4 regions of the Brevibacillus sp. SIMBA_040 genome follow, and region 3 is predicted to be linked to each of the others. Evidence: riboswitches for the same ligand, from Rfam matches in the RefSeq annotation. Region 3 holds a riboswitch; each other region holds the start of a gene.
What was found. Region 3 has a riboswitch for cobalamin ahead of metE (5-methyltetrahydropteroyltriglutamate--homocysteine S-methyltransferase). Riboswitches for the same ligand answer to the same signal wherever they lie in the genome.

Region 1 (5,134 bases), on a different contig from region 3:
CAAGCCAAGTCCAAGAAAGCTTAGTGAAGCAATCGATAAAATAACTCGCCCGATACGCACTGTGAACAGGACGATAATCGGTCCGATCATATTTGGAATCACGTACCTGATCAGCGTATACATGTGATTGCCTCCGATCGCCCGAATGCCCTCTATGTAGGACTCCTCCCGTATTTTCATGACCTCGCCACGGACGACTCGGGAAAAGTCCGCCCAGGAAGTGACCACCAATGCGATGAACATGCTCTCCACACCGGGTCCGAGCGTCCCTCCGATGGCAATCATGAAGCTGAGTCCGGGCAAGCCTTGAAAAATATGAATACCTGTTTGTGTGACATCATCCAGCCAGCCTCCAAAATAACCCGCTAGAGTACCGATAATAAGGCCAATCAGCATCGTTGCGGCAGTTACAGCAAGAGCGAGCATGATCGAGACTCTTCCCCCGTACAGCACTCGGCTGAGTACATCTCGTCCCAATGTATCTGTCCCCAGCCAATGCTCGCTTGAAATCGGCGCCAGTCTGTCCGACATCCGTATTTGGTTCGGATCGTAGGGAGCGAGCCACGGTGCCAGCAAGCTGCTGCCGAGTAGCACGATCAGAATCACGATGGCTATGACCCCAATGGGGCCCAGAGAGTGAAGGAAGAATCGAAGTCGGATCATTTCAGCTTCACTCCCAGCTTTACTTGCGGATTGATCCAGGCATAGGATAGATCGACAAGCAGATTAAACACCACATAAACCAGACCTGTAAAAACAACGTAGCCCGAAATGACAGGGTAATCTCTGCGGAAGATGCCATCCATGGCAAACATGCCGATACCCGGCAATGCAAAAATCACTTCCACAATAACCGAGCCTCCTAATATCGAACCAAAATAGGTCCCAATAACGGTGATGAGAGGGATCAGTGAGTTGCGCAAGGCGTGAAATGAGAGGATGCTTGGCTCCCGTAATCCTTTTGCCCGTGCAGTCAAAATGTAGTTCTGATTCAGTGCCTCCATCAGCGCCGCTCGTGTCAAACGCATCAAAATGGCGCATGTGCCGCAAGCTAGGACCAGGGCAGGCATGACGAGATGCTGCCAAGTCCCGTACCCGCTTGTTGGAAGCCACCCCAGTTGTTCTGAAAACACGGTAATGAGTGAGATCGCCAGCCAAAAACCAGGGATCGAAACGAGTAAAAGTGAAAGGAACCGCCCTGCTTGATCCAGCCACGAGTTTTTTTTCAGTGCCATGAGCATCCCAAGCGGAACTCCCAAGCCTACAGCAAACAGAACCGCCAAAAGGGAGATCCAGAGCGTGACAGGCAAGCGACGCATGATCTCACCGCTCACCGACTCCTTTGTCATATAGGACACGCCCAAGTCGCCTTGAACGGCTTTAACGAGCCACGTCCCATATTGAACAGGAAGCGATTCATTCAATCCCAACTCTTCACGCTTTTTCTCGATTTCTTGCTCAGTCGGTTCGCTGATTCCACTCATGCTAAGTGCTTCCACTGCAGGATCTCCCGGCGAAATGACGCTAAGAAGAAAGGCAAGCAAGGATATCCCGATCAAGATAGGAATAGTCGCAGCCAATCGGCGAACCACATACAGCATATTACTTCGCCCACTCTAGCTGCGGGAGTGTCGTTCCGTAGATGGTCGCTTGATAGCCTTTAATTTTTTTGTTGTAGGCGATCAGACTCGCATCGTTAAACAGTGGAATCGTAGGCAGCTCTTCAACGGAAATCGCTTGAAGCTCATCATAAAGCTTTCTTCGCTCATCCATCGCAAGCGTGTTCTTTGCTTGTCCCAAGAGAGCATCTACCCGCTCACTTTTGTAGCCGAGACTGTAGCTCTTGTTGCTCGAACCATCGCTGGCGATATAGTTGGTAAAGATCGTATACGGATCGGCGTTTGGCAAGCCTTGGGTAGCCAGTGCAAGGTGGTACTCACCCTTTGCCTGTGCGTCTTTGAATGCCGCCCCATCCAAAATTCGAATTTCCACTTCGAGATTCAGCTCGGACAGGACCGCCTGGAGCCATTCTGCCTGTGCTTTGTATGGGTAGCGATTCAGCCCGTAGGTTGGCACAATCAAATCAATTTTCTCGCGCTTGCCGCCGAGTGCTTCTGCTGCCAGCTTTTTGGCTTCATCTACGTTATGCGCGATCGGAAAATCCTTGTAAAACGGCGAGGTCGCATTGAGAAGGTTTGCTGTAGCAGTCGGGTAGCCCAAATACAGCTCCTGTACCAATTGCTCTCGGTCGATCAGCATACTGACTGCTTTTCGCATGGCAGGATTGTTGAGTGGAGCTTTTTTGCCGTTCGGATGCAAGTAATGCGAGATTGTCGATTTGGCAGTAGAAATCTCGAAGCGATCATCCTTTAGCAGTTCCTTTGCGAGAGACGGCGGGATTGCTCCCAAATCCATCACACCCATGACCTCACCAGATTTCAATGCCGAAAGTCTTGTATCTGGATCAGGAATGACGCGCACGCGAATCTTTTTGCTCTTCGCTTTTTCGCCGTAATACCCATCGAATGCCTCTAGCAGCGCATACTGATCCTTTTCATGGGCAACCAGCTTGAAGGGGCCAGTGCCTTGAGGCAGACCGTTAAAATCCCCTTTTTCATCAAAATTTTTCGGGCTGTAGATGGGACTTGAGAAATTTACCATCGCATAGAGCAGTGTAGGCTGCGGATTTTCGAATTTGAGCGTGAACGAATGCTCGTCCACCTTGACGATTTCCTTTAAGCCCGGGTACGATTTTTTGCTATCCAGCGTGTAAAAGGGAGAGCTTTTCGGGCTGACCTGCTCATAGCGTTTAAAGTTAGCGATAACCGCATCCGCATTCAGCTTTTCTCCGTCATGAAAAAGAACGTTCTCTTGCAGGGTGAAAGTCCACTCTTTGCCGTCATCTGACATCTGCCAGCTTTTCGCAAGCTTTGGTGCCGGTTCTCCGTTCTCTCCAGCTGTCAATAGGGGTTCCCATACATATAGAATGGTGCTTGTATAGTACGCGTCCTGTGCCCCTGGAGCCAAATCGCGCGGGGCTGCAAGAACCACTTCTTCTGGATTGATTTCGATTGCATCTGATGCTGCTTCATTCGCTTTTTGTGATGCAGCTGGTTCTGACGTTGCCTGCTCAGGAGCTGCTCCGCATCCGATTAATGTGAAGACGAGGCAAAGTGATAACAGCCATAACCCAATCGTTTGTATCTTCTGTCGATTTTTTGTGTGCAGCATGCTTTTTCCTCTCTTTCCTGTTTACCATCATCAAAAACTCACGGTAGCAAATAAAAAAACATCCCTCCCTTTTTATGAATGCAAGGAAAAGATGCCCCTATGTTTTATATACAATCCAAACACGGCCGTCTTTAACACCTCCCCATTCTCCGTAGGTTAAATCAGTGTCGTCAAAACAGGCAGGTCTCCTGACTCCAGAATCACCATCAAGTAGCACCTTCCCAACCGAAGTGATCAGTGGCTTTTTGCACTTGATTCATCTGTTACAGTGGCGGGACCGTGTCGGTTTTTCACCGAGCTTCCCTATTAAGCTCCGTCATCTGACGTAGAGCACCTGTTTCCACCTTATTCAATTCAGCTGCTTTAGCAGACAATACTAGCATAATTTTCACATATTTGAAATGATTTTCCTGTGTTTACTCCGCAAATAAACTTTCTACCTCCTCCTTGCTACAACACGAGCATTGGAGCAAACCTGGGGCACTCTCATCCGAAATGACGATTTCTTCTACATAGCCACACCATTGACAAATGAACAGCTCGTTCATGATTACCCCCCGATCTGTTTGTACTTGTCCTCTCATTATTTCCTTGCCTTATCGTTTTAGCCCAACGCAAAAAGACACTTCTCACGATCGAATCGAACGTTAGAAATGCCAGAGAAAAGCAGAAAAGAAAACATCTGCTACTATGCAAGCCGGTTTCTAACACCTCCCTATCTACCGTAGGTCGATCAGTGTTGTCGAAACAGGCAGGTCTCCTGACTTAGGGATCATCATCAGTCGCTACCTTCCCAATCCATATCGGATCAGTGGCATTTGTGACTGACTCCCCTCTTACAGTGGCGGGACCGTGTCGGATTTTCACCGAGCTTCCCTATTATCCTTGGTTTTTATACCTCCCAAGGAACCTGTTCCCAGTTATGTAGTTTTCAACCTTGTCCAGTAGATTCATTTTATCTTACTTTCGGTGGTTTTGGGGAGCGGCATATGTTTTTTCGTGCTGCAAAAGCCATTCCTTTCTCCACAATCCACTCGCATAGCCAGTTAGGCTGCCATTTGCCCCGATGATCCGATGACAAGGAATGACGATGCTCAAGCGATTTTTTCCATTCGCATTGCCTACTGCTCGCACAGCTTTTTCATTGCCGACGGTGTGGGCAATCGCTGAATACGAGGTTGTCACTCCATACGGTATCGTCTCTAAAATATTCCAAATGCTTTTTTGAAAGCTTGTCCCAGTCATGTAGATCGGAAATGAAAATGCGCTTCGTGTCCCCTTGAAATATTCATCAAGTTGCTGGTAGCAGTCCCATAATACTTGCGGTAGCTCCTCCTTGTGCTCTGCAGGTAGGGGCTCTTCTCTTTCTGCAAACATGATCGAGCGAATGGCCTCTTTTGTCCCGATGATCTTCCAGCACCCCGATTGGCGATGGGTAGTCCAGCTTATAAAATGTCGTCATACAGTGACCTCCATAAATAAAACGTAGCGTATGCTTCCCAGCCCTTCCATTTCAGGGCCATCTGCCTGATTTGTGCCAGCGACGGTTTTTCCTGCCAGCCAAGCTGGATTTTCAGCGCGTTATGCAAGCCTACATCGGCAATTGGAAAAGCAGACGCTTGCTGCAAGCATTTCATCATGACGTAGTCGGCTGTCCACGCCCCCACACCTCGAATTGAAGTGAGGGCTGCATGCATCTGCCCTGGCTCTTGCATGGTAAGCAGCTTTTCTTTTCTCAGTTCGGCTGACGCCATTTTTTGAGCGACTCCAATCACGTACTCCGCTTTTCTAGTGGTAAATTGAAGTGCTCGCAAGTCATCTACTTGCAGGGAAGCTACAGTTTGAAACGTTGGGTAGAGCCAACTCGCTTCTCCTGCGTACATCACCTTCTCGCCAAACTGCT
Region 2 (5,134 bases), on a different contig from region 3:
CTGAAAGGCAAGCTGGTGATCGTAATCATGCTGCCGCCGAGAAAGAGTAGCAGTGGCCATTTTTTTGCATAGGAATGCACTTGCAAGAGCTCACAAATTAAAATAAAGCAGAGCGAGATGCGCACAAAGGATCCAGAGAGCCATTGATAGATGGCAAAGAACTCCACGTTTTCAATATCCTTACCGATTGTAAGCAAACGCCACTGCTCAAATGCAGGAAATCGCTGGCGAGTGGACTCGATGGCGCCAAACTCTGCGATTGCACCAGTCAACGGACTGAGCGTGAGAATGACGATGATAAATACAAGCACCATGTAGTGAACCAGTCGCAGCGGAGCACGAACATGATGCTGGAGCAGAAGCAGGACAAACAATTCTACAAAGCCTCCACCTACATAAAGCATCCCGTGCAGCATCGGGGCATATCCATGTTGAAACAGCGGCAGAAGCAAACTGTAGTCTTTTTTAGGAACATTGCCAAAAGCGACAAAAAAACCAAGGATGGATACAGCAGGGAGCAACATGCCAGCCGTGATGCCAAGTGGGGCAATACCTCGATGAGCCGCAATCACACAAAAAGCGATCAGAGCTAGGGCAGTCACCCATTCTGGCGTTCGCGGCAAATAATTTACAGTAGTCCATGTTTGTGTATCAAGCAGGCTGACTAATGCCATCAAGTATAAGGCGAGAATAATCGGAGTCAGGATCAGGTAGCTGACGAATTTGCCGGAGCTACGAGTAAGCCATGTGGACAATGGCTGCTGCTTGAGTCGGCGATTAATAAAAGCGAGAATGATGCCCCAAAAAATATAAGGAATGGCAGTGAGCAGAACGCTTACCCACGAGTCGCGACCCGCCTTGCTGAGTAATAGAGGGATGACGGTTACATGATTGGTGATGCCTACTGTCAGCATGATCATCATGATTGCTTGGCCAATCCCGATTTTTCCGTCCACTTTCATAGCGGTTCCTCGTCATCTCTAATAATGGTGGTGCTGTTATGATTTACCTGCCTGCTTGGAAATATGTATCACTATATAGAGGTTACCTAGCGTAAGCAAAGTATGGTATTCTACTATGAGGTAAAAATGGAGCGAGGAGTGCAACCAGATGTATCAGCTTATACGAAAGTATCTGTTTCAGCAGGACGCGGAAGAAATTCATGAGAAGACGATTCATGCCCTGAAGCTGGTGGAGGATTCGGCTCCAGGAAAAAACTTGTTAAAAATGGTTTTCCAGATGCGAGATGAGCGTTTAGAGACAAAGCTATGGGGACTAACCTTTCCCAACCCGGTAGGTCTGGCAGCTGGATTTGATAAAAATGCGGAGGTTTATCATGCACTGGGTGCCCTCGGGTTTGGTTTTGTCGAGGTAGGTACACTTACCCCACAGGGACAGCCAGGCAACCCGAAACCGCGTGTGTTCCGACTTCCTGAGCATCAAGCGGTTATCAACCGGATGGGTTTTAACAATCAGGGTGCCTATCTGGCGTCACAGCGCTTGATAGACTATGCCTATTCCGATATTCCGATTGGGATCAACATCGGGAAAAACAAAGTGACACCAAACGAAGAGGCTGCCACCGACTACAGTAAATGTATGGACATGCTGTACTCATACGGCCATTATTTCGTAATTAATATCAGTTCACCGAATACGCCAAATCTTCGAGATTTGCAGGAGACAGAGAGCATGCGCTTGCTTGTTCGTGCTGTACGTGAAAAAGCAGCAGAGATGGAAGTGCGCGGGGTAAAGAAAAAGCCGATCTTGTTAAAGGTTGCTCCTGACATGACTGACGAACAAATGCGTGATGTCGTACACGCTGCCGTAGAGGAAGGGATCTCCGGAATTATTGCTACCAATACGACTCTTTCTCGGGAAGCCGTGAAAAATCATCGTCATGCAGACGAAGCGGGCGGATTGAGTGGAAGACCACTAACTGAACGTTCTACCGCTTGGGTAAAAGAAATCTATCAAGAAATTGGCGACAAGGTTCCTGTCATTGGTGTAGGCGGTATTTATACCGGTGAAGACGCGTATGAAAAAATTCGCGCAGGGGCCAGCCTGGTTCAGGTTTACACGGGGATGATTTATCAAGGCCCTGGTATCCCAAAGCAAATTAATAAAAAGCTGCTGCAGCTGATGAAGCGCGATGGTTTTACCCATATCAGTGAAGCGGTTGGAGTCGACGCAAAAGCATAAATATTTCACATAACTGCGAGCAGAACCTGTCCCTTCGGTTGACATTCTGCTCGCATCCTTTATTTTGTGCTCTTTTTCTTTACTTCTCTTTTCGTTATAATAAGAGAGGACAATTCATCATTGTCCGAAAATTTCATATTGTTGGCATTAGGTGCCTTTATGGGCGTTGAACCATAGAGGGTAACAGGGAATCGGGTGAAAGTCCCGAGCGGTCCCGCCACTGTAACCAGGGAGTTCTCTTTGACAGAAATCCACTCATATCTATATGGGGAAGGACAAAGAGCGCATCGATCTGGAAGCCAGGAGACCTACCTAGCAGCCACACCCGGATACCTTCGCGGAAAGGAGCGGTGAATACGAGGCAATATGGCTGAATGGTCGGTCTATTGTTTTGTGCGCGCAAATCTCGTCTTCGTGTAGATGGGATTTTTTTGTTTGGTAGAAGTAAGAAAGGAAAGAAAAGGGGAAAAGGAGGAAGTCGAATGAATCGGTCGCGGATTGTATCAACATGCTTATTAATTGCCGGATTTGTTTTCTATTTTCTAGTGAATGAACCTCAGACAGGACATGCGATGCACATCATGGAAGGATATTTGCCAATCTCCTGGGCACTGTTCTGGTGGGTAGTCTTCTTGCCATTCTTTATTCTTGGATTGCGCTCGATCAACAGGATCGTCAAAGAACATCCTGAAATGAAATTGCTTCTGGGGGTATCGGGCGCCTTTGCTTTTGTTCTATCTGCTCTCAAAATTCCATCGGTGACAGGTAGCAGCTCGCATCCTACAGGTACCGGACTTGGGGCAATTATGTTTGGTCCTCTGGCAATGTCTGTTTTGGGAAGCTTGGTTCTGTTGTTTCAAGCGCTTTTATTGGCACACGGAGGTTTGACGACCCTGGGAGCCAACGCCGTATCAATGGCAGTTGTGGGCCCGATGGTAGCGTACGGTATTTATCGTTTGATCATGCGTGCAAATGGTAGTCAACGTCTCGCTGTATTCTCGGCAGCTGCCTTAGCTGATTTGGCTACATATGTCGTCACTTCGATCCAATTGGCATTGGCGTTTCCAGCTGAAACAGGTGGAGTGCTGGCTTCCTTCGCAAAATTTGCGAGCATTTTTGCCTTTACCCAAATTCCTTTGGCGATTAGTGAGGGCTTGCTGACCGTTCTTGTCTGGAACTGGCTGCAATCTTATAACGCAAAAGAATTGTCCCAATTACGCTTGCTGAAACGGGAGGAAACGCTGTGAAAAAGGGATTAAACTGGCTGTTACTCTTAGGAGTAGTCGTACTGGCTGTCCTGCCGCTGGTATTGGTTCAGGATTCGGAATTCGGTGGAGCCGACGGAGCAGCAGAAGAAGCAATCAAGGAAATTTCGCCTTCATATGAGCCATGGTTCCAGCCTCTTCTGGAGCCGCCAGGAGGAGAAACGGAAAGTCTGTTGTTTGCTGTTCAGGCAGCTCTAGGTGCAGGCGTCGTCGGCTATGCGATGGGATTGTATAAGGGACGGCTGGATAAGTCGAAAAAATGAATTGGCAGCAGCTTGATTCCCTTTCCTATCAAAATCGACTGAGGCAGCTTCCGCCGGAGCACAAGCTCTTGTTTGGTTGCGCGCTGCTGCTTCTCGTTCTCTTAGGGCATGCGCTGGTGCAAATGCTTGTATTTGTGTGGGTAGGGGTGTGGGTGATCGGTTACGCCCGCATCCCTGTGCGTTCTTATTTGCTCTTTTTACTCTTGTCCACCTCCTTTTTTGTTGCGGGACTCCCTGCTCTGCTCATTGATTGGGTAAAAGCAGGAGCCGATCTGCAAAAAATAGAGCTGCTGACAGCGTGGAAGGTCGGTTCGTATGTGGTTTATATTTCGTCTGCAGCGCTTGGCAAGGTCTATGTTTTATTTTGGCGCACCATGGCGAGCTTGAGCTGTTTTGCATTCATCCTGTTTACTGTGCCCTTTGCAGAAATATTGCAGGTGCTGCGCAGGATCGGGGTACCGTCGATTTTGACTGATCTCTTAATGATCATGTACCGATTTATTTTTGTTCTGCTGCAAACGTCGTATCAGCTCTGGATTGCACAGCGTTCCCGTGGTGGTCATCAAGGCTTCAAAGCGATGCTGCGAGACGCAGGGATGCTGGCAGCGCAGCTGTTTATTCGCGCCATGCGTAAATACGAGGCACTTTACAAGGGGATGTCAGCCAGAGGATTTGCGGACAGCTTTGATGTACTCAGCTTGCACTCGCATGTCCGGTCGCCTCGCTATGAAAGGGAGTCCATAGCAGGCTGTATCATGCTGATTCTGCTCGAGGGCTGGACAGGGGGTTGGTGGTTTTGACACTATTGGAATTTCATGACCTGCACTACTCGTATCCGGGGGGCAGAGGACCTGTCCTGCAGGGTGTATCGTTTGGAATACCCGAGGGGAAAAAATGCGTTCTCTTAGGTCGCAATGGCTGTGGCAAGTCCACCTTGTTTCTCCACGGAAACGGCATTATTCAGCCACAAAAAGGGCAGGTCTCATGGAGAGGGACACCGTTTGTCTACAAGCGTTCTGCTCTGCAGGAAATGACGCAAAGAGTGGGGCTGGTTTTCCAGGACCCGGAGCACCAGCTGATCGCGAGTACGGTGTCGGAGGATATTTCGTACGGCTTGTGTAATCGCAAGCTGCCTCCTGAAGTCATTCGGGCAAAAATAGAGAGCATTTTAGACGTATTCGGATTGCGAGAGCTGGCTGACGCGCCGATTCATCATCTGAGCCTCGGACAAAAGCGACGTCTTGCTTTGGCAGGAGTCATGGTGCTGGAGCCTGAGCTGCTTCTCCTGGATGAACCAACAGCGTATCTTGACCGCTACCAGACGAAAAATTTGCTCCGCGAACTTGATCATATCCATCAGAGCGGGACGACTGTACTGATGGCGACTCACGATATGGATATCGC
Region 3 (5,134 bases):
TCCCGAATTCCACGAGTCTTGAGCCCACAATCGGGATTGATCCAAAACTGTGATGGAGGAAGCACCTGAAGCGCGCGACTCACCATTTGTTCCATCTCGGCTACAGCAGGAACGCGTGGGCTGTGAATATCGTATACTCCCAGTCCAATCCCTTTATCGTAGGTGCGAGTCTCAAACACGGAAACCAATTCCCCGTGACTGCGTGATGTCTCGATCGAAATGACATCTGCATCTAGCTCGCTAATGACGTCGATGAAGTCATGGAACTCGCAATAGCACATGTGCGTGTGAATTTGCGTAGTCGGTTGCACAGATGATGTAGCGATGCGGAATGCCTTGATTGCCCAATCCAGATAGCCCTTTCTGTCTTCTGCCTTGAGGGGGAGTCCTTCGCGCAAGGCTGGCTCGTCTACTTGAATCATATGGATACCTGCTGCTTCAAGCGCCTTTACTTCTTTTCGCAGCGCCAAAGCGATTTGCTCGCAAACAACTTTGCGGGAGACATCATCCCGGACGAACGACCAATTCAAAATGGTCGCCGGGCCAGTGAGCATTCCCTTCACAGGTTTCTGAGTCAATGACTTGGCGTAAACACTTTCTTTTACGGTCATCGGGGAGGTGAACTCCACATCTCCGTAAATCACTGGTGGCTTTACACAACGAGAACCATAGGACTGGACCCAACCGTTTTTCGTAAACACAAATCCGTCAAGCTTCTCGCCAAAAAATTCGACCATGTCATTCCGCTCAAACTCACCATGCACCAAAACATCCAATCCGATCTCTGTCTGGATGCCAATCCATTCCTTAATCTGCTCCTGAATAAAAGAAGCATACTGTTCAGCGGACCATTCTCCCTTTTTATACTGTTGTCTAGCCTTGCGAACTTCAGTCGTCTGCGGAAAGCTACCAATCGTGGTTGTTGGAAGCAATGGGAGATTCCACGCAGCTTGCTGGATTTCCTTGCGTTCGTGGAACGGCACCTCTCTCTTTGCTGAGGTCTTGTCCAGCTCTTCCAAAGCTCGCTTCACTTCTACACGATTTCGTGCGGGCGACGACTGCAAACGCATGATGGCAGATTCATTTTCCGCAATCTGTTTTGAAATAACATATTTACCATATCGGAATCCTTGGACTAAAAGCTGTACCTCTCCCAGTTTTTCGTCTGCAAATGCTAAAGCTTGTTTTACTTCTTCTAAATCACTCTCTTGATGAACGGTAACAGGGACGTGCAGGAGACTCGTAGATGGTTGCAGCCATAATCTCTCAGGGGGAACAATGTCAGTGATGCTCTTGACCAGGCTCCATTTTTCCTCCAGAGAAGATCGCCAAATGTTGCGCCCATCAATAATTCCTGCAGCCAGTACCTTATCCTCCGGGAAACCATGCGTTTGCAAATGTGCCAGGTTTCTAGCGGCGCCTTGTACCAGATCCAATCCGATTCCTTGGACAGGCAGCGCGACCAGCTCTTGATACCAATCCACGGCTTCAAAGTACGTCTGCAGCATGAGCTTCAAATGTGGCAGCGCTTGGCTCAGCTGTTCGTACACACTTTTTATCACTGGCAAATCAAGCGCAGGTACTTCCATTACAAAGGCTGGCTCGTCTATCTGTACCCACTCTACCCCGTGCAGCTCCAGCTCCTGCAAGATTTGGATATAAAGCGGAACCATTTTCTCAATCGTTTGATGGAATTCATCAGATGCGAATCCTTTGGATAATTTTACAAATGTATATGGCCCCACCATTACTGGCTTGCCCTTAATCCCGAGCGATTCCTTTGCCGCGAGGTACGCTAGAAGTGGCTTGTTTTCAGTCACAGCAGGTTGTCTGTCCCCAAACTCCGGAACGATGTAGTGGTAGTTCGTCGTAAACCATTTCGTCATCTCGCCAGCAACAGCGGATTCATTCCCCCGAGCCATAGCAAAATAGGTAGCGAGAGAAACAGGTCCTCCATCATAATTATACCGTTTAGGAACAAGCCCAAACATCACGGCCATGTCCAGCATATGGTCATAAAATGTAAAATCATTAACTGGAATCAAATCGATTTCTTTTTCCTGTTGCTTTTGCAGATGGCGATTGCGAATTTGCTCCATTTGCTTTAACAAAACGCTTTCCGCAAGCTCCCCTGCCCAAAACGATTCCAATGCCTTTTTCCACTCGCGCTGTTCGCCGATCCGTGGAAATCCCAAATTGCTGCTTTTCATGAATTTCCTCTCCATTCTTTGCTCGATCATGTCTGAGTCCACCCAACAAAAAAGGCATCTCCAACGATCAAAAAGAACGTTAGAAATGCCAAATAAGCACTGAGATCACAGCATCCTAACACCTCCCTATCTCCCGTAGGTTAAGCAGTGTCGTTGAAACAGGCAGGTCTCCTGACTTGAGGCTCATGATCTGCACATGCCTTCCCAATCCGGTTGGATCAGTGGCTTCTCGTAGTGCCGACTCCCCTCATACAGTGGCGGGACCGTGTCGGATTCTCACCGACTTCCCTTTTCATCCTTGCGTGATACAACAACAAGGAACCTGTTTCCACTCATATGCAGTTTTAAAAAACAAAGCATGTACCCCTTAGACTAGCTGGCAACATCTTTTCATACAGTAACATGCAAACCATTTTTTGTCATGTCAAACTTTACCGAATGAAACAATTCCTACCTCAAATTAAGGCACTCATGGCTCTACAATAAGATCTTGTCCACCTGATCAATAGTCTTTTTAATAATCGCTTTCTTGGTGTTCAGGATTTCTGAATCATGTAATCTCCCTAAAAAATCCAACATTTCATTTTTGCTTGGAACTCCATAAACCTTTAATTGGGTGGAGTTGCAAGTATTCTGTTCACGTATCATTTCTTCTAATCCATGGATGATGGTTAAGCGGTGCCGCGTCTCCAATTCAGCCCAATGCTTCAAATCATCCCAGGATGGTTTTGAAATTGCGAATAATGCAGCCCATCCATCTGTTGCAGGCAATCGACAGTTCTTCTCAAGCCAGGTAATCACGCGATTGGATTCGAGTGCAGATAGATGACGCAATGCTTCATAGCCATTAATCTCTTTTACTTTTGATTCTTCTACGTAATTCACAATGAGCTGGTAGGCCTCATCGATAGGTAAGCATCTTGCCGTTAAATATGACCGATCCACAGGATTTATCGTACCTGGCTCTACCCAAAGTTTTCTAACCCACTCTGCGGCATCTTTTCCAACTCCCTCTCCTACGATCATGCACAACACTTTTGATTCCTCTCGCGAAGAAGTGGGGAGCCGTTTCCATGCATACGTAAGAATTTCGTCACGTGGAAATGATTGAAGTGCTGATACTTCTCTACTGTTTACTTCACCGTGGTACAAAATGTATTGAAATAAGGAATCGAGGGACTCTTTGGCATCTTCGAATCGTAGACTCAGAAAAGACTGAAACCACGCTTTCCACCGCTGGGCAGCATCAGAGTTTGTTTCAATTCCGCCCGATCCTAAAAAGCATTCATATTGCCACATTTCTGCACCAATACTGCCAAGCTCTGTCATCTTGCTTAGGTATTCCGAAAAGGAAGAAGCAAGTAGCGTAACCTCGTCTGTCTCGTGATCCCAATAAACGACAGGTGGCTCACCATCATACTGTAAATCCAGAGCTAAATAATCACCGTTACCCACAGGAAAAAATGTGAGTTTTCCCGCTAAGCTGCTAGCGTATTGTTCTTTTGCATATTCTTCGTGCCAATACTGCAGCCACTCCAGATTCCAGCCTAATTCTCCGCTAAATATCTCTCTGAACTCATGCGGCAGTACAACCTCATCGGATAACGACCACCTAAAATAGAGATGCTTGGACCATTCCATAAGCACCTTCTTGAAGTCATGTGGAAGCTGGATGCCTAGCTTTTCTTCCACTGAAAGCATTTCTTGAATGGTTGTAGGGTCATCTGCAGTGAGCTCGATGATCTGGCCATTCGTTATTTTTATACGTTCAAGTATGGAAGTCCATTGTACGGTAAGGTAACGAATATTCATTCTCTCCTCCTGCTACATATTTCTTGTGACAGAACCTACAAAACAAGATCAAAAAAATACACACACAAAATCTCTTATCTATTTTGGTGTGTAAGGTGGAGTGCTATTTTGTTTTATCAAGCTATTTTGGTGGCTAAAATTTAAAATCGTCGTCAGAAAGCGGCTCTACATTCAGTGTACGAACATAGCCATTGCCCTTTTTCGAGAAGAAGTCATGCTGCTTGGTATGCGTACGGATGCCGTTTAATACGATTGGATTGACTTCTTCGTCTGGGAAAAATGGATCTAGTCCCAAATTCATCAACGCTTTGTTCGCATTGTAACGGACATAGGCCAAAACGTCGTCAGCAAGTCCAATTTCGGTATAGAGCGATCTCGTATACGCCTCTTCGTTTTGATGCAATTCTTGCAGAAGTGCGTACAGCTCCTCTTTCACCATTGACTGCTCAGCGACACTCAGACGCTGATACACTTCCTGAGCGAGTACACCCACATAAAGTCCATGAATGCTTTCATCGCGCACGATTAGGTCAATGATTTCGCCACTGCTCGTCATTTTTCCTTGTCCTGCCAGGAAAAGCGGATAGAAAAAGCCGCTGTAAAACAAGTAGCTTTCCAAAAACACGGATGCCACCATCGCCATATATAAATCCTTCTCGGAATGAATCTCTTGATAACGTGTAGAGATGAGTGCAGCTTTCTTTTGCAAATAGGGATTTTTTTCCACCCAGCTGAAAATATCATCAATTTCTTCGGTTGCAGCAAGTGTGGTAAAAATGCTGCTGTACGATTTGGCGTGAATTTGCTCCATCATGCCCATAAAAGCGAGGACAGCTTTGCGCTGCAGTCCATCGACATGCTCCATGATTTTGGGCATTCCCACTCCGCCCTGTACGGTATCCAATAGGGTGAGGCCACCTAACACTTTTTTATAGGTATCCCGTTCAGCAGCGCTTAGCTCCATCCAGGACATCTTGTCGTCAGAGAGCGGGATTTCGTCATCGGTCCAGAACTGCATAATGCTCTGGTTCCAAAATGTCATTGTAAAATCGTCGTCCGGCCTGTTCCAATTGACAGCTTTCATGTGGCGTTCCTCTTCTCTTTTTACTTAC
Region 4 (5,134 bases), on a different contig from region 3:
AGACAATCAACGAGTATCACCGTCTCTTTTGTCGCTACATCCGGCCTATTCTTGAGGGCTTGCAGGACGTCAGCGAGCTCATACGGCTCCTCTATCGTTTTCCAGTCAAAAGCCGCTTGCTGCCGCCTAAGCTGATGCTGGTTTACCCTTTCCTTTAGCTCTTCATCAAATACAGGGGAAGTCGCGATATAAATCCCCGCTGACGCGATATGGGCAGCATATTTTTCGGCAAAGGTGCTTTTGCCACTTCTAGCGCCTCCTGTGATCAGTACGACCAACCCGATCCCTCCCCTACCTCCACGATTCTGATTTCAAAAAGATCTGCGGCAATTGATGTACAGGATGCTCCATCACGATCGGTCTCGTGCCATAGACGTCTTCGATCAGGCTGCTTTGCATGATTTCTCTTGGCCCGCCAACCTGTACCTGTTTTCCTTTGTGAAGCATCAAGATACGATCACAGTACAGCGATGCTAGATTCAAATCATGAAGGACGGCGACCACCGTAAGCCCGGTTGTCTTTTGCCAGCTTTTCACGATATCCATCAACTGAATTTGATAGCCGATATCCAAGTAAGTAGTCGGTTCATCAAGCAGCAGCAGCTTTGGCTTTTGAACCAGGGCTTTTCCAAGCGCGACTCGCTGTTTTTCCCCACCGCTCAGTTCATCCAGCCCTCGGTCCTCCAACTGCTGCAAGCCAAGCATCTCGATAATGTCATCAATGAGAGAAGACGCATCCTCCGCCTCTTCGCCAAGCCAGTTCTGGAAAGGGAAGCGTCCCATCTCCAGCACCTCCCGGACACGAAAGCCTACTGGTGGAAGTCCTTCTTGCTCCAGCACCGCCAAAATCCGGGCAAGCTCCTTGCGAGTGTACTTGCGAAGCGGCTTTTCGTTAATGATAATTTCGCCAGCATCGCAGGAGATTACGCCGGAAATCATTTTTAATAGGGTTGATTTGCCGCTTCCATTTGGACCGATGATCCCGAAAAATTCTCCCTTATTGACGGAAAAGTGGATGTCCGCCAGAACCGCCGTCTGATGATATGACTTTTCTAAGCCAGTGACTTGAATCATTGCCTACCTCCTGCCCAGCCGTTTGTTCTGCTTTAACAAATAGGCGAAAAATGGTGCCCCCAGAAAAGCAGTAACGACCCCCAATGGAATTTCTGTTGGACTCAGTAGCATTCTCGCCACTGTATCTGCCCAGAGGACATAGATCCCACCGCAAATCGTCGCCATCGGTAACAGCAGTCGATAATCCGGACCTACCATCAGCCGAACGAGATGTGGCACGACTAGACCGACAAAGCCAACAATTCCCGCAATAGAAACAGCACCTGCCGTCAAAAGCGTAGAGACGATCAGGACAACCAGCTTCGTTCGTTCCACACTGACGCCCAAGTGAGCTGCTTGCCGCTCTCCTAGAGAAAACAAATTCAGTGCGCGTGCGTAAGAAACGAGAACCATCAGGCCGACAATCAAATAAGGCATTAACACATATGTAAAGTCCCAACCCCGAAATGACAAGCTTCCCATGAGCCAAAAGACGATCTCGTTTACAGCTTTATCCGATAGAGACACCATAAACGACACAAGCGAGCCAAGGAATGCCTGTACGACCACTCCAGAGAGCAGCAATGTCTCTGTTTGGAGCTTTCCTTGTGTATTCGCCAGTCGAAGTACAATCCACAAGCTGACAAATCCCGTCAGAAAGGCCACAACCGGAATACTCCACTGCCCCAAAAAGGAGATGTGCAGACCAAAAAGGATGAGAAAGGCTGCACCGACTGCTGATCCTGAAGCAACGCCCATCGTATACGGATCAGCGAGCGGATTGCGCAGCACCCCTTGAAAGCCAGCTCCCGCAAGAGACAGACACGCCCCTACCAAGACAGCCAATATGACACGTGGAAACCTAATCTTCATCACAATTTGCTCCGAGGATTCTTGCCAACTGACCGGTATCAGGTCACCCAGCCCGGGAAGCTGATGCATCAAAATCAACCATACCTCTGAAAGGGGAAGCTGGGCTGAGCCGAGCGAAATGCTGACCACCATAGATGCCAGCAAAGTGAGGCAAGCCACTCCTCCCCATAACAATAGACGCCTTTTCATTTTATTTCACCAGGTCAGGATAGATCGCCTTTGCTACTTCCTTCAAGCCCTGTGTAATACGTGGGCCAGGACGAGAGAGCATATTTTGATCCATGCCAAGCACTTGCTTATCGCGAATGGCTTTCATTTTTTCCCAGCCTTTGCGCGAAAGGATGATGTCCTCTAGCTTTTTGGACGTCGCCGTATCAACGATTCCGTTTGCATACAAGATCACATCTGGGTCATCCTTCAAAATCTTTTCCTCGCTAATGGCATTCCAGCCCTCTGTATCCGATGCGACATTGATCGCTCCAGACAGGGTAATCAGCTCATCCATGAACTCTCCCTTTCCCACGGTCCAGCCAGGGGAGAACTCCAGGTAAACTTTTTTCTTTTCTTCCGGTTTTACGTTCTTTACGGCATCTGTCACTTCCGCAATATCCTGCTTCATTTGTGCAACCAGTTTTTCTGCCTGCTCCTGCCGGTTCGTGATAACACCCATGGCAATAATATTGTTCATGATATCATCCAGCTTTTTCGGGTGCGTTACGTAGACAGGCATGCCCAATGATTTCAGCTTGTCAGCAACAGCCTTTTCCATCGATATGCCGCCGATAACGAGATCCGGGTTATGTGACAGGATGGCTTCCTCATTTGGCGTTACGACCCCACCTACCTTTGGTTTTGCAAGAGCTGCTTCTGGATAATCATCATATTCAGAGACTCCGACAATCCGATCATCTAAGCCCAACGCGAATAAAATCTCGGTTTCAGCCGGAGAAGTAGAAACAATTCGTTCAGGAGCCTTTTGGAATGTTACTTCTTTACCTGTCGCATCTTTCAACGTTAGCGGGTATGTTGTCTCCTTCACAGGGCTAGTGGCAGGATTCGTTTGAGATGCTTCCTTCTTCGCTGGAGTCTGGGCATTTGGTGCTGGCTGGCTGTTGCCCGCTCCCGAGCACCCAACCAAGCTCAAAGCTATCAAAACAGGGATGAATAATGGCAGCGATCGTTTCATTGTAAACTCTTCCTTTCTTCCCTAACTTAAAAAGCCCCTTTGCGTCCTCTACGGAGCAAGGGGCTGGCATTCAGGATGAACTACGTCATAGGTACCACCTGAGCTAGCCGACCCTTTCCGCGAAGGTACTGGCGCAATAAACAAACAGGCAGGTCTCCTGGCTTACGGCACATATGAATGCCGCTTCACAGTGGCGGGACCGCGCCGGATTTTCACCGACTTCCCTTTTCACCCCGTTTCTTTTACGAAGAAACAAGGCACCTGTTTGCATGAGGACTATTTTATTGTAAATAAGGTTATGACTCACCCACCATGATAGCACTCATCCAGAAAAAAAAGAATGAAAAAGAAAACCAAAGCCCTGACAGGTCCTTGGTTTTTCCATTTGTTTCACTATTTTTGTCTTTTTTGTAAATAGTCGATAATCCCCATCGAGCAAACTTCCAAATCCAGCTTTAAAATGCCAAAGACTTCGTGGTGGGCAGAAATACCAGCAGTTTGCAAATCATCCGCTACCCGATTCAAAAGTCTTGAAGCGAGCTCTTCGTAGCCAAGTCCTGCCGCCAAGACGGCCTCCCCTTCCGCGACAAACACAGGTAGCCATTTTGTTACTTGCTGGTACACATCCTCTACCTGGTCAGTCATACCAAAATGACCAAAGTAAATCCGATCCAAGCCACGCTCGCGATAACGTGCAATTGAGTGTAGCATCTTGTCAGGGTCAAACTGGTTGGGAGAAGTCGAAGGCAGAACGAGATGCAGACCATTTTCTTTGAGCTGCGGGTAATGTACTCCTGCCGTATCTCCTGTAAACATCCCGTTACTCACTGGGTCGTAGATGCTGAAATGATGGTTGGCGTGACCAGGTGAGTCCAAAAATTCCAGTGTACATCCAGGTCCAATCGACAGCGTCTCTCCATCTGCCTTTACGATTAAGCGATTCTCTGGAACAGGGACGATCGGATCGAATAAGGACTCGAACTGCTCACGGTATACCACTCGGGCACCCTCCATAAGTCTACTAGGATCAACCAAATGTCGCGCGCCTTTTGGATGGACGACGATTTTGGCATTTGGGCACTCTTGCAAAAACAAGCCCGCACCACCTGCATGATCCAAGTGGATATGTGTGACGATTATGTATTTTACCTGGTCCAGAGAATATCCCAGCTTGGCCAGACCTTCACGAATATACGGGACAGATGGACTTGGACCGGTTTCGATCAAAGTGAGCTCCTCTTCTGCAATCACATAAGTGCCTGTCCGCCCAGGCAAGCCCAAATCAAAGCCGTCAATCAGGTGAATTCGCTGCCCCAGATGAAGTGGTTCTGTTGTCTGCATACAATCGTTCTCCTTCTCTTGTTTTGTTCGTTATCGTTTTTGAACACTGCCTGCCTTTTCTTTACTTTACTGTATCATTTTACCTCTCGTCATTTGTGCCAGTTCCGATTGCTTCTGCTGCCTGATTGAGCTGTTCACGTGCTTTCCGGCAGCTCCACGGCCTGATTTCGGTATCCCAGCTTTGTCAGTGTTAACTGTACCTTTGGACGCTTTCTTTTAGCGGTTCCAACGCTCGTCAACTCCTTCTTATGACAGGAATGGCATTAACGCCTCTACAATGACGTCTGGACGATCTAAGTGAATAGAATGTGTAGCATGCCTCGCTAAAATGAAGGTACCTAGATTGGACAATGCCACCTGTTCTTGAATCAATTCCTGCCAAATGGTTTCGATCATGTTTGCTTCTTCTGCGGGAACACCGTCTTGAATGGATGATAGTACTGACTGAATAGGATCGCGACCAATAACGGTAAGCGGCACTTGAGGAAAACTATCCATTGCCTTAATTCGTCGAGCACAGCCCTCCCAATGTTCGATTTCCGAAGCCATTGCTTTGTACAAAAATGGACTGCACAAAAATGTCTTGATTTCACTTTGTGCCCAATCGGATAGCCTTTTGTGAGCCGAACTCAAAATAGGATCTAATATTGCACCCAGTTGCTTGGCATTCATCGTGGCAAA

Region 1: another riboswitch for cobalamin. It lies ahead of SB752_RS11095 (ABC transporter substrate-binding protein); the one in region 3 lies ahead of metE (5-methyltetrahydropteroyltriglutamate--homocysteine S-methyltransferase).
Region 2: another riboswitch for cobalamin. It lies ahead of SB752_RS02600 (energy-coupling factor ABC transporter permease); the one in region 3 lies ahead of metE (5-methyltetrahydropteroyltriglutamate--homocysteine S-methyltransferase).
Region 4: another riboswitch for cobalamin. It lies ahead of SB752_RS10210 (ABC transporter substrate-binding protein); the one in region 3 lies ahead of metE (5-methyltetrahydropteroyltriglutamate--homocysteine S-methyltransferase).

What each region holds. Positions count from the first base shown of each region.
Region 1 covers NZ_JAWRXI010000005.1:265,174-270,307, reverse strand. The annotation lists gene SB752_RS11105 (ABC transporter permease) at 1-663, opposite strand, end outside; gene nikB (nickel ABC transporter permease) at 660-1,601, opposite strand; gene SB752_RS11095 (ABC transporter substrate-binding protein) at 1,603-3,231, opposite strand; cobalamin riboswitch at 3,393-3,584, opposite strand; cobalamin riboswitch at 3,965-4,160, opposite strand; gene SB752_RS11090 (methylated-DNA--[protein]-cysteine S-methyltransferase) at 4,192-4,608, opposite strand; gene SB752_RS11085 (DNA-3-methyladenine glycosylase family protein) at 4,677-5,134, opposite strand, start outside.
Region 2 covers NZ_JAWRXI010000001.1:518,119-523,252, reverse strand. The annotation lists gene SB752_RS02610 (endospore germination permease) at 1-962, opposite strand, end outside; gene SB752_RS02605 (quinone-dependent dihydroorotate dehydrogenase) at 1,111-2,202, shown strand; cobalamin riboswitch at 2,335-2,532, shown strand; gene SB752_RS02600 (energy-coupling factor ABC transporter permease) at 2,685-3,449, shown strand; gene SB752_RS02595 (energy-coupling factor ABC transporter substrate-binding protein) at 3,446-3,730, shown strand; gene cbiQ (cobalt ECF transporter T component CbiQ) at 3,727-4,530, shown strand; gene SB752_RS02585 (energy-coupling factor ABC transporter ATP-binding protein) at 4,527-5,134, shown strand, end outside.
Region 3 covers NZ_JAWRXI010000025.1:29,726-34,859, forward strand. The annotation lists gene metE (5-methyltetrahydropteroyltriglutamate--homocysteine S-methyltransferase) at 1-2,210, opposite strand, end outside; cobalamin riboswitch at 2,355-2,551, opposite strand; gene SB752_RS28600 (SMI1/KNR4 family protein) at 2,688-4,022, opposite strand; gene nrdF (class 1b ribonucleoside-diphosphate reductase subunit beta) at 4,156-5,106, opposite strand.
Region 4 covers NZ_JAWRXI010000005.1:89,513-94,646, reverse strand. The annotation lists gene cobU (bifunctional adenosylcobinamide kinase/adenosylcobinamide-phosphate guanylyltransferase) at 1-278, opposite strand, end outside; gene SB752_RS10220 (ABC transporter ATP-binding protein) at 292-1,074, opposite strand; gene SB752_RS10215 (FecCD family ABC transporter permease) at 1,078-2,115, opposite strand; gene SB752_RS10210 (ABC transporter substrate-binding protein) at 2,117-3,112, opposite strand; cobalamin riboswitch at 3,243-3,392, opposite strand; gene SB752_RS10205 (MBL fold metallo-hydrolase) at 3,506-4,453, opposite strand; gene SB752_RS10200 (alpha/beta fold hydrolase) at 4,700-5,134, opposite strand, start outside.